One region of the Vibrio sp. J502 genome, then DNA from elsewhere that is predicted to be linked to it. Evidence: riboswitches for the same ligand, from Rfam matches in the RefSeq annotation. Region 1 holds a riboswitch; each other region holds the start of a gene.
The links. A riboswitch is a leader RNA that binds a small molecule or an ion and turns the genes downstream of it on or off. The one in region 1 is predicted to bind thiamine pyrophosphate.
Positions count from the first base shown of each region.

Region 2: it holds a riboswitch for thiamine pyrophosphate, as region 1 does, so the genes downstream of both, N5E84_RS15740 (thiamine ABC transporter substrate-binding protein) here and thiB (thiamine ABC transporter substrate binding subunit) in region 1, are expected to answer to the same signal.
Region 3: it holds a riboswitch for thiamine pyrophosphate, as region 1 does, so the genes downstream of both, thiD (bifunctional hydroxymethylpyrimidine kinase/phosphomethylpyrimidine kinase) here and thiB (thiamine ABC transporter substrate binding subunit) in region 1, are expected to answer to the same signal.

Region 1 is NZ_CP104554.1:82,156-85,430, reverse strand. Features, by position in the region: gene thiP (thiamine/thiamine pyrophosphate ABC transporter permease ThiP) at 1-922, opposite strand, end outside; gene thiB (thiamine ABC transporter substrate binding subunit) at 936-1,928, opposite strand; TPP riboswitch at 1,995-2,114, opposite strand; gene N5E84_RS00480 (flavin prenyltransferase UbiX) at 2,144-2,773, opposite strand; gene mpl (UDP-N-acetylmuramate:L-alanyl-gamma-D-glutamyl-meso-diaminopimelate ligase) at 2,803-3,275, opposite strand, start outside.
Region 2 is NZ_CP104554.1:3,347,482-3,350,756, forward strand. Features, by position in the region: partial or broken gene mpl (UDP-N-acetylmuramate:L-alanyl-gamma-D-glutamyl-meso-diaminopimelate ligase) at 1-811, shown strand, start outside; partial or broken gene N5E84_RS15735 (flavin prenyltransferase UbiX) at 841-1,469, shown strand; TPP riboswitch at 1,499-1,618, shown strand; gene N5E84_RS15740 (thiamine ABC transporter substrate-binding protein) at 1,773-2,057, shown strand; gene N5E84_RS15745 (thiamine ABC transporter substrate binding subunit) at 2,035-2,676, shown strand; partial or broken gene N5E84_RS21460 (ABC transporter permease subunit) at 2,726-3,275, shown strand, end outside.
Region 3 is NZ_CP104554.1:2,023,613-2,026,887, reverse strand. Features, by position in the region: gene guaB (IMP dehydrogenase) at 1-268, shown strand, start outside; gene guaA (glutamine-hydrolyzing GMP synthase) at 350-1,903, shown strand; TPP riboswitch at 1,953-2,063, shown strand; gene thiD (bifunctional hydroxymethylpyrimidine kinase/phosphomethylpyrimidine kinase) at 2,164-3,021, shown strand.

The sequences.
Region 1 (3,275 bases):
TTAAACCACTCAAGATGACCATCACCAGCGGCGGAAGTACTAACAGCAACGCAAGGAAGATCCATGCGCCGTCCCAGCATTGTGCTTTTCGATTGTCTCGACTAACCACATAATCACTCGCTTGACGCCCTGTGGTGATGGCTAATGGCTTCGCTAGACGTGAAATGGATAGAGACAGCAGCCCGCATAACAGCATCTGCCACAGCGCAAGCAGCGCACCAGCTTGTAAATCAAAATCAAATTTGATCGCCTGATAAATCGCCAGCTCAATCGTGGTTGATTTAGGCCCGCCGCCAAGTGCCATCACAGTGGCAAAACTGGTAAAACAGAGCATGAACACCAAACCACAGACATGAGGAAGCTGCTGACGCAAACGCGGCCATTCAACCCAACGAAATTTGTGCCAATGACTCATGCCAAGATGCGCGCATAACTTATGTTGTTCTGCCGGAATCGACTCTAACGCTTGCAGCAATAAACGGCTGGCATACGGGAGATTAAAAAACAGATGCGCCAGTAAAATACCGTTTAATCCGTAAATGGAAAACGGCAGTTTGCTATCAAACCACGCGAGCAGCGAGGCGAGCAGACCGCTATTACCATAAATGGCCAACAAACCAAATACGCCCACCAGCACCGGAAGCACTAAGGTCGTTGCAAACAATTTGATCAGCAGCGCACGTCCCCAAAATCGACGACGGTAAAGTGCGTGAGCAACAGGAACCGCGAAACCAACACTGAGCAGCATCGACAAGCTGGCTTGGTAAAAACTAAATTGAGTGACATGGCGATAATACGGGTCTTGCCATACGTGCATCACATTTAAGCTGGGTGCTTGTAACAGCAACGCCGCCAAAGCACTGATGACAAAGGTCGCGACAAGCATCGCGACCCCAATGCCTATTTTAGGAATAGCATTCAAACTTTATCGCACCTTAAAACGTTAAGGCGGTTTGCCACTCACGGATCCACGCTTTACGCATCTCAGACACCTCTTGTGCGCTAAAGGTAAGCGCCTTTGGTGGCACAGCCAGCGTTTCAAAACCTTTCGGTAGCGCGACAGACGTCACAGGATACATCCAGTTTCCGGTTGGCATCACCGACTGAAATTGATCACTTAAAATAAAGTGCATGAACTCATCGGCCAATTTGCCGTTATCACTGTGTTTTACTTTCGCAGCGACTTCCATTTGCATGTAGTGTCCTTCGGCAAAATCGGCAGCCGCGTACTTGGCGTCATTTTCCGCAATCAAATGATAGGCTGGAGAGGTGGTGTAAGAGAGCACCAGATCGGACTCACCTTTTAGAAACATCGCATAGGCTTCTGACCAACCTTTGGTGACTGTCACCGTCTTATTGGCGAGCTGTTGCCATGCTAAATTGGCTTTCTCACCATAGACAGATTTCATCCACAGCAGCAAACCTTGACCGGGTGTTGAAGTGCGTGGATCTTGATAAATCACTTTAAGATCATCGCGCTTTTCTACCAACTCTTTTAAGCTTTGGGGTGGGTTTGCTAATTTCTCTTTATTGTAAACAAAGGCAAAATAGCCGTAATCATAAGGAACAAATGTTTCATCACTCCAACCACCGGGTAGCGTGACTTGGCCCGTCTCGACATTATGATTTGCCAATAAGCCAGTCTGTTTTGCCTCGGCCATTAAGTTGTTATCTAAACCGAGTACGATGTCTGCTTTACTGTTATTACCTTCAAGACGCAAACGGTTTAGGATCGATACCCCATCATCGAGTGCCACAAACTGAAGATCGCAAGCGCATTGTGCTTCGAATGCTTTTTCAATCGCCGGTCCCGGGCCCCATTCTGATGCGAACGAGTCATAGGTATAAACGGTAAGGATATTGTCAGCGGCATGCGCTGAAAAAGAGGTGATGGTGGCAAGTGCAATGGTATTAAGAGTGGTGTTCAACTGGTCGCTCTCCTTGGTTGAGCGGCACAGGCTTGAGGAGGATGAGAATATTCCATTATTCCTATTCTGAGATCCTAACCCAATTCCTACGCCAGCATTATCTGGTTCAGGTTTACGGGTCCCAAGCTCACGCTTGATCTCAGCAGCATTCATTGAGATGAATGATTTGCTCCCCGTTGAGTGAGGTGGATTGTAATTGGAATTAACGCAATAAGCTACACCGTTGGGCGTGAGTCATATCCCCAACGTGGCACAAGCCCTTGTTCAACGCCTAAATGGTCCAAAATACGCGCCACCATAAAATCGACCAAGTCTTCAATTGACTGCGGCTGATGATAAAAACCGGGGGCAGCGGGCATAATGGTGACGCCCATTTGCGACAACTTGAACATGTTTTCTAAATGTAAGGTGGAAAACGGAGTTTCGCGCACCACTAACACCAATTGGCCACGCTCTTTCATCACGACATCGGCAGCACGTTCGATCAAATTATCGGACATGCCATGGGCAATCGCCGCAACGCTGCCTGCCGAACATGGGCACACCACCATCTGTTTTGGCGCGGCAGAGCCCGAAGCCACTGGTGAAAACCACTCTTCTTTGCCGCACACGACAAGCTGTGAGGCATCGCAGTGTAAATGTTCCACCAACGCTGCTTTGGCTGCCTCACTCCCACTGGGCAACTTCAAACCGTGCTCGGTTGCAAGCACAACGCGCGCGGCCGAAGAGATCAAAAGATACACTCGGTAATCTGCAGCCAATAAACACTCCAACAGACGAAGTCCGTAAGGAGCACCTGAAGCGCCAGTAAAGGCTAAAGTGATGGCTTTCTGTTGTGTTGTCATAACTCTCTATTTCGTTTGTGTCGCTGGCATTACATGGCTTGATTTAATGCAAGTAGGAGCTTGTTATGAATACCTTCAAAGCCACCATTGCTCATCACCAAAATGTGATCGCCCGGCTGGGCTTCCTGCGCAATTTGCGCGACGAAAGCATCAATATCATCATTCACTTGCGCTGGTTGTGAGCATTGGTCAGCCACATCCTGCACCGACCAAGCAAGATTGTTCGGCTGATAGAGATAAACTGAATCGGCTTGCTGTAATGACGCCGCTAAAGTTTGCTTATGTACGCCCAACTTCATCGTAGCAGAACGAGGCTCTAAAACCGCGATAATTTTCTGATCGCCTACCTTGTTACGTAAACCGCCCAAAGTAAGTTCAATGGCCGTTGGATGATGAGCAAAATCGTCATACAACGTAATACCGTTCACTTCGCCTTTGAGCTCTAAACGACGTTTGGTATTGATAAATTTGCCCAAAGCTTGACAGGCTAAATCCGGAGTGA
Region 2 (3,275 bases), 100 kb from region 1:
TGAACAACTTAGAGTTTGATCATGCGGACATTTTTGACGATCTTGAAGCGATTAAGCGCCAATTTCATCATCTAGTGCGTACTGTTCCGGGCAATGGTCGTATTTTTGCTCCGCAAAAAGAGCGCGCATTAGCGGATGTTCTCGCACGTGGCTGCTGGAGCGAAACTGAGTTTACCGGTGAGCAAGCGCAGTGGAAAGCTGAAAAAATTACGCGTGATGGTTCGCAATTTGATGTGTTCTTTGACAATGAACGCGTGGGGCGCGTGACTTGGGATTTGGTTGGCGATCATAATGTCGATAACGCCTTAATGGCGATTGGCGCGGCGCGTCACGTGGGTGTCACTCCGGATTTAGCCTGTCAAGCTTTGGGCAAATTTATCAATACCAAACGTCGTTTAGAGCTCAAAGGCGAAGTGAACGGTATTACGTTGTATGACGATTTTGCTCATCATCCAACGGCCATTGAACTTACTTTGGGCGGTTTACGTAACAAGGTAGGCGATCAGAAAATTATCGCGGTTTTAGAGCCTCGTTCTGCTACGATGAAGTTGGGCGTACATAAGCAAACTTTAGCGGCGTCATTACAGCAAGCCGATTCAGTTTATCTCTATCAGCCGAACAATCTTGCTTGGTCGGTGCAGGATGTGGCTGACCATGCTCACAACCAGCGCAAGTGAATGATGATATTGATGCTTTCGTCGCGCAAATTGCGCAGGAAGCCCAGCCGGGCGATCACATTTTGGTGATGAGCAATGGTGGCTTTGAAGGTATTCATAACAAGCTCCTACTTGCATTAAATCAAGCCATGTAATGCCAGCGACACAAACGAAATAGAGAGTTATGACAACACAACAGAAAGCCATCACTTTAGCCTTTACTGGCGCTTCAGGTGCTCCTTACGGACTTCGTCTGTTGGAGTGTTTATTGGCTGCAGATTACCGAGTGTATCTTTTGATCTCTTCGGCCGCGCGCGTTGTGCTTGCAACCGAGCACGGTTTGAAGTTGCCCAGTGGGAGTGAGGCAGCCAAAGCAGCGTTGGTGGAACATTTACACTGCGATGCCTCACAGCTTGTCGTGTGCGGCAAAGAAGAGTGGTTTTCACCAGTGGCTTCGGGCTCTGCCGCGCCAAAACAGATGGTGGTGTGCCATGTTCGGCAGGCAGCGTTGCGGCGATTGCCCATGGCATGTCCGATAATTTGATCGAACGTGCTGCCGATGTCGTGATGAAAGAGCGTGGCCAATTGGTGTTAGTGGTGCGCGAAACTCCGTTTTCCACCTTACATTTAGAAAACATGTTCAAGTTGTCGCAAATGGGCGTCACCATTATGCCCGCTGCCCCCGGTTTTTATCATCAGCCGCAGTCAATTGAAGACTTGGTCGATTTTATGGTGGCGCGTATTTTGGACCATTTAGGCGTTGAACAAGGGCTTGTGCCACGTTGGGGATATGACTCACGCCCAACGGTGTAGCTTATTGCGTTAATTCCAATTACAATCCACCTCACTCAACGGGGAGCAAATCATTCATCTCAATGAATGCTGCTGAGATCAAGCGTGAGCTTGGGACCCGTAAACCTGAACCAGATAATGCTGGCGTAGGAATTGGGTTAGGATCTCAGAATAGGAATAATGGAATATTCTCATCCTCCTCAAGCCTGTGCCGCTCAACCAAGGAGAGCGACCAGTTGAACACCACTCTTAATACCATTGCACTTGCCACCATCACCTCTTTTTCAGCGCATGCCGCTGACAATATCCTTACCGTTTATACCTATGACTCGTTCGCATCAGAATGGGGGCCCGGGACCGGCGATTGAAAAAGCATTCGAAGCACAATGCGCTTGCGATCTTCAGTTTGTGGCACTCGATGATGGGGTATCGATCCTAAACCGTTTGCGTCTTGAAGGTAATAACAGTAAAGCAGACATCGTACTCGGTTTAGATAACAACTTAATGGCCGAGGCAAAACAGACTGGCTTATTGGCAAATCATAATGTCGAGACGGGCCAAGTCACGCTACCCGGTGGTTGGAGTGATGAAACATTTGTTTCCTTATGATTACGGCTATTTTGCCTTTGTTTACAATAAAGAGAAATTAGCAAACCCACCCCAAAGCTTAAAAGAGTTGGTAGAAAAGCGCGATGATCTTAAAGTGATTTATCAAGATCCACGCACTTCAACACCCGGTCAAGGTTTGCTGCTGTGGATGAAATCTGTCTATGGTGAGAAAGCCAATTTAGCATGGCAACAGCTCGCCAATAAGACGGTGACAGTCACCAAAGGTTGGTCAGAAGCCTATGCGATGTTTCTAAAAGGTGAGTCCGATCTGGTGCTCTCTTACACCACCTCTCCAGCCTATCATTTGATTGCGGAAAATGACGCAAGTACGCGGCTGCCGATTTGCCGAAGGACACTACATGCAAATGGAAGTCGCTGCGAAGTAAAACACAGTGATAACGGCAAATTGGCCGATGAGTTCATGCACTTTATTTTAAGTGATCAATTTCAGTCGGTGATGCCAACCGGAAACTGGATGTATCCTGTGACGTCTGTCGCGCTACCGAAAGGTTTTGAAACGCTGGCTGTGCCACCAAAGGCGCTTACCTTTAGCGCACAAGAGGTGTCTGAGATGCGTAAAGCGTGGATCCGTGAGTGGCAAACCGCCTTAACGTTTTAAGGTGCGATAAAGTTTGAATGCTATTCCTAAAATAGGCATTGGGGTCGCGATGCTTGTCGCGACCTTTGTCATCAGTGCTTTGGCGGCGTTGCTGTTACAAGCACCCAGCTTAAATGTGATGCACGTATGGCAAGACCCGTATTATCGCCATGTCACTCAATTTAGTTTTTACCAAGCCAGCTTGTCGATGCTGCTCAGTGTTGGTTTCGCGTTCCTGTTGCTCACGCACTTTACCGTCGTCGATTTTGGGGACGTGCGCTGCTGATCAAATTGTTTGCAACGACCTTAGTGCTTCCGGTGCTGGTGGGCGTATTTGGTTTTGTTGGCCATTTATGGTAATAGCGGTCTGCTCGCCTCGCTGCTCGCGTGGTTTGATAGCAAACTGCCGTTTTCCATTTACGGATTAAACGGTATTTTACTGGCGCATCTGTTTTTTAATCTCCCGTATGCCAGCCGTTTATTGCTGCAAGCGTTAGAGTCGATTCCGGCAGAACAACATAAGTTATGCGCGCATCTTGGCATGAGTCATTGGCACAAATTTCGTTGGGTTGAATGGCCGCGTTTGCGTCAGCAGCTTCCTCATGTCTGTGGTTTGGTGT
Region 3 (3,275 bases), 1.4 Mb from region 1:
TGATCGTTATTTCCAATCTGACAATGCAGCTGACAAGCTTGTACCTGAAGGGATCGAAGGTCGTATCGCTTATCGAGGCCGTCTAAAAGAGATCGTTCATCAACAAATGGGTGGTTTACGCTCAAGCATGGGCTTAACTGGCTCGGCCACTATCGAAGATCTGCGCACTAAAGCCGAGTTTGTTCGTATCTCTGGTGCAGGTATGAAAGAGTCACACGTGCACGACGTTCAAATTACCAAAGAAGCGCCAAACTACCGCTTGGGTTAATGACGAACCACGAATAGCTTGAAGCTTATGGGGAGCGCGATGCTCCCCATCCACTACATTAATGATTGAGATTGACCTTAAATGACTAAAGATATCCATGACCAACGTATTCTGATCTTAGATTTCGGCTCTCAGTACACACAACTGGTTGCCCGCCGTGTTCGCGAAATCGGTGTTTATTGTGAGCTGTGGAGCTGGGATGTTGAAGAAGCAGACATCCGTGAATTCAACCCAGATGGCATTATTCTTTCTGGTGGTCCTGAAAGTGTGACTGAAGCCAACTCTCCGCGTGCGCCACAATATGTGTTTGATTCTGGCGTACCTGTGTTTGGTGTTTGCTATGGCATGCAAACCATGGCTGAACAGTTGGGCGGAAAAGTGGCCAGTTCTGAGGAACGTGAATTTGGTTATGCAGCTGTACAGCTAATGGGTGAATCGGCCCTGTTTAGCGACCTTGAGCTAACGCAAGATGTTTGGATGAGCCATGGTGATAAAGTGGTGCAAATTCCGGCTGATTTTGTTAAAACAGCGCAAACGGAAACTTGTCCTTATGCGGCAATGGCGAATGAAGAGAAAAAATATTATGGCGTGCAGTTTCACCCAGAAGTCACGCACACCAAAAACGGTCTAAAAATGCTTGAGAATTTCGTTCTCAACGTTTGTGGTTGTGAGCGTCTATGGACGGCTGAGTCTATCATCGAAGATGCAGTTGCTCGTATTAAAGAGCAAGTCGGCGACGATGAGGTGATCCTTGGCCTATCGGGTGGTGTAGATTCGTCAGTTGTGGCGATGCTGGCTCACCGAGCGATTGGCGATAAATTAACCTGCGTATTCGTTGATAACGGCCTATTGCGTCTGAATGAAGCTCAGCAAGTAATGGATATGTTTGGCAACAAGTTTGGTTTAAACATCATTCATGTTAATGCAGAAGATCGTTTCCTCAACGCACTGCAAGGTGAGTCTGATCCGGAAGCGAAACGCAAAATCATCGGCCATGTGTTTGTTGATATCTTCGATGAAGAATCAAAGAAATTGAAAAATGCGAAATGGCTTGCGCAAGGCACGATTTACCCAGATGTGATTGAATCGGCTGCCTCTAAAACAGGTAAAGCGCACGTGATTAAATCTCACCATAACGTTGGCGGTTTGCCTGATGATATGGAAATGGGATTGGTTGAACCACTGCGTGAGCTTTTCAAAGATGAAGTACGCAAGATTGGCCTAGAGCTTGGCCTGCCTTACAACATGCTTTACCGCCATCCGTTCCCTGGTCCTGGCCTTGGCGTACGCGTGTTGGGCGAAGTGAAGAAAGAGTACTGTGATTTGCTGCGCCGCGCCGATGCTATTTTCATTGAAGAGCTGCATGCCGCTGATCTGTATAACAAAGTGTCACAAGCTTTCACGGTTTTCTTACCTGTTCGTTCAGTAGGCGTTATGGGTGATGGACGTAAATACGATTGGGTTGTATCGCTACGCGCTGTGGAAACCATTGACTTTATGACAGCACATTGGGCGCACCTGCCTTATGAGTTCTTGGGTAAGGTTTCTAACCGTATCATCAATGAAGTGAATGGTATTTCTCGTGTGGTTTACGATATTTCAGGTAAGCCACCAGCCACCATTGAGTGGGAATAATTCCTCTAAAAAAGCGTACTCCTTCGGTGAGTGCCCTGTTATGATTGCTGCGAAATAGTCGGGGAGCCGATGCAGATTCTGCATAGGCTGAGATCGAAATTCGAGACCCGTCGAACCTGATTCAGTTAATACTGACGTAGGGAACTATGAGCACTTTGTCACGAGCCGAATAACAACGGCTAACCTTTGTAAATTCGATTACCGAACTTTCCAAACCACGGTCAAAGTCAGTTCCTGTATGTCTTGTCATAGGAGCGACCATGGCACAACCAATACAGAAACACACACAAGAAACGACGCTATTAAACATACCTGTTGTACTCACTATCGCAGGGTCTGACAGCGGTGGAGGGGCAGGCATTCAAGCCGACATCAAAGCGATATCGGCAACCGGCAGTTTCGCGTGTTCCGTTATTACCGCCATTACCTCACAAAATACTCAAGGCGTTTCTGCCATTTTCCCCATTCCACTTGATCATATTGAAAGCCAGTTAGATGCTGTCTTTAGCGACTTGAAGATCGTGGCCGTTAAAATTGGCATGCTAGCCGATGCCGGTATCATCAAGATCGTTGCCAAAAAAATGCAGCAATACCAACCCAAGAGCCTTGTGATAGACCCCGTGATGGTGGCGACCAGTGGTGATTTATTACTTGAGCAATCGGCAATCAGCACATTAAAAGAAACGTTGATCCCTTTGGCTGACATCATTACCCCCAATTTATTTGAAGGAGCAGTGCTTACTGGCAAGCCGGTTCCTCAGTCTGAAGCAGAAATGAACGACATGGTGGCTGACTTACGAGCGTTGGGTGCAAAGGCGGTGTTGCTAAAAGGTGGGCATTTAGAACACGCTGAAAACAGCAATGATCTTTTGATCATGAAATATTCGTCAGAATTACTCAGTGCGAAGCGTTTTCCAACCCCAAATACCCATGGGACGGGTTGCACGCTCTCTTCTGCGATCGCTTCTTATCTTGCTCAAGGAAATAACCTGCACAAATCCGTGTATTTGGCTAAGCAGTACATATCGCAAGCCATTGGCTATGCCGATGAACTGGATGTTGGCCAAGGTCGCGGCCCAGTTCATCACTTTTTTACTGGCCACACTCATGTGCGCTAAGCCATTGCCGGTGCGATGATGCTTGAGAAATTTGAGGCATTGGTTGTTCACTTAACCTGATGAAAAATAGATTGAACTCTAAAAGCCTCAAGCTTTTTTGAGGCTTTTTCATATTTATCGACTTGCCTTCAAAGGGCGATGTCGCCGTACGATAATTGGTTTACATCATGATGAAACCACTCGCATTTTGACATTTAATTAATAAGTTTCACTGTCAACAATGGCTCGGCTATCCATACTATTTTCACCGTACC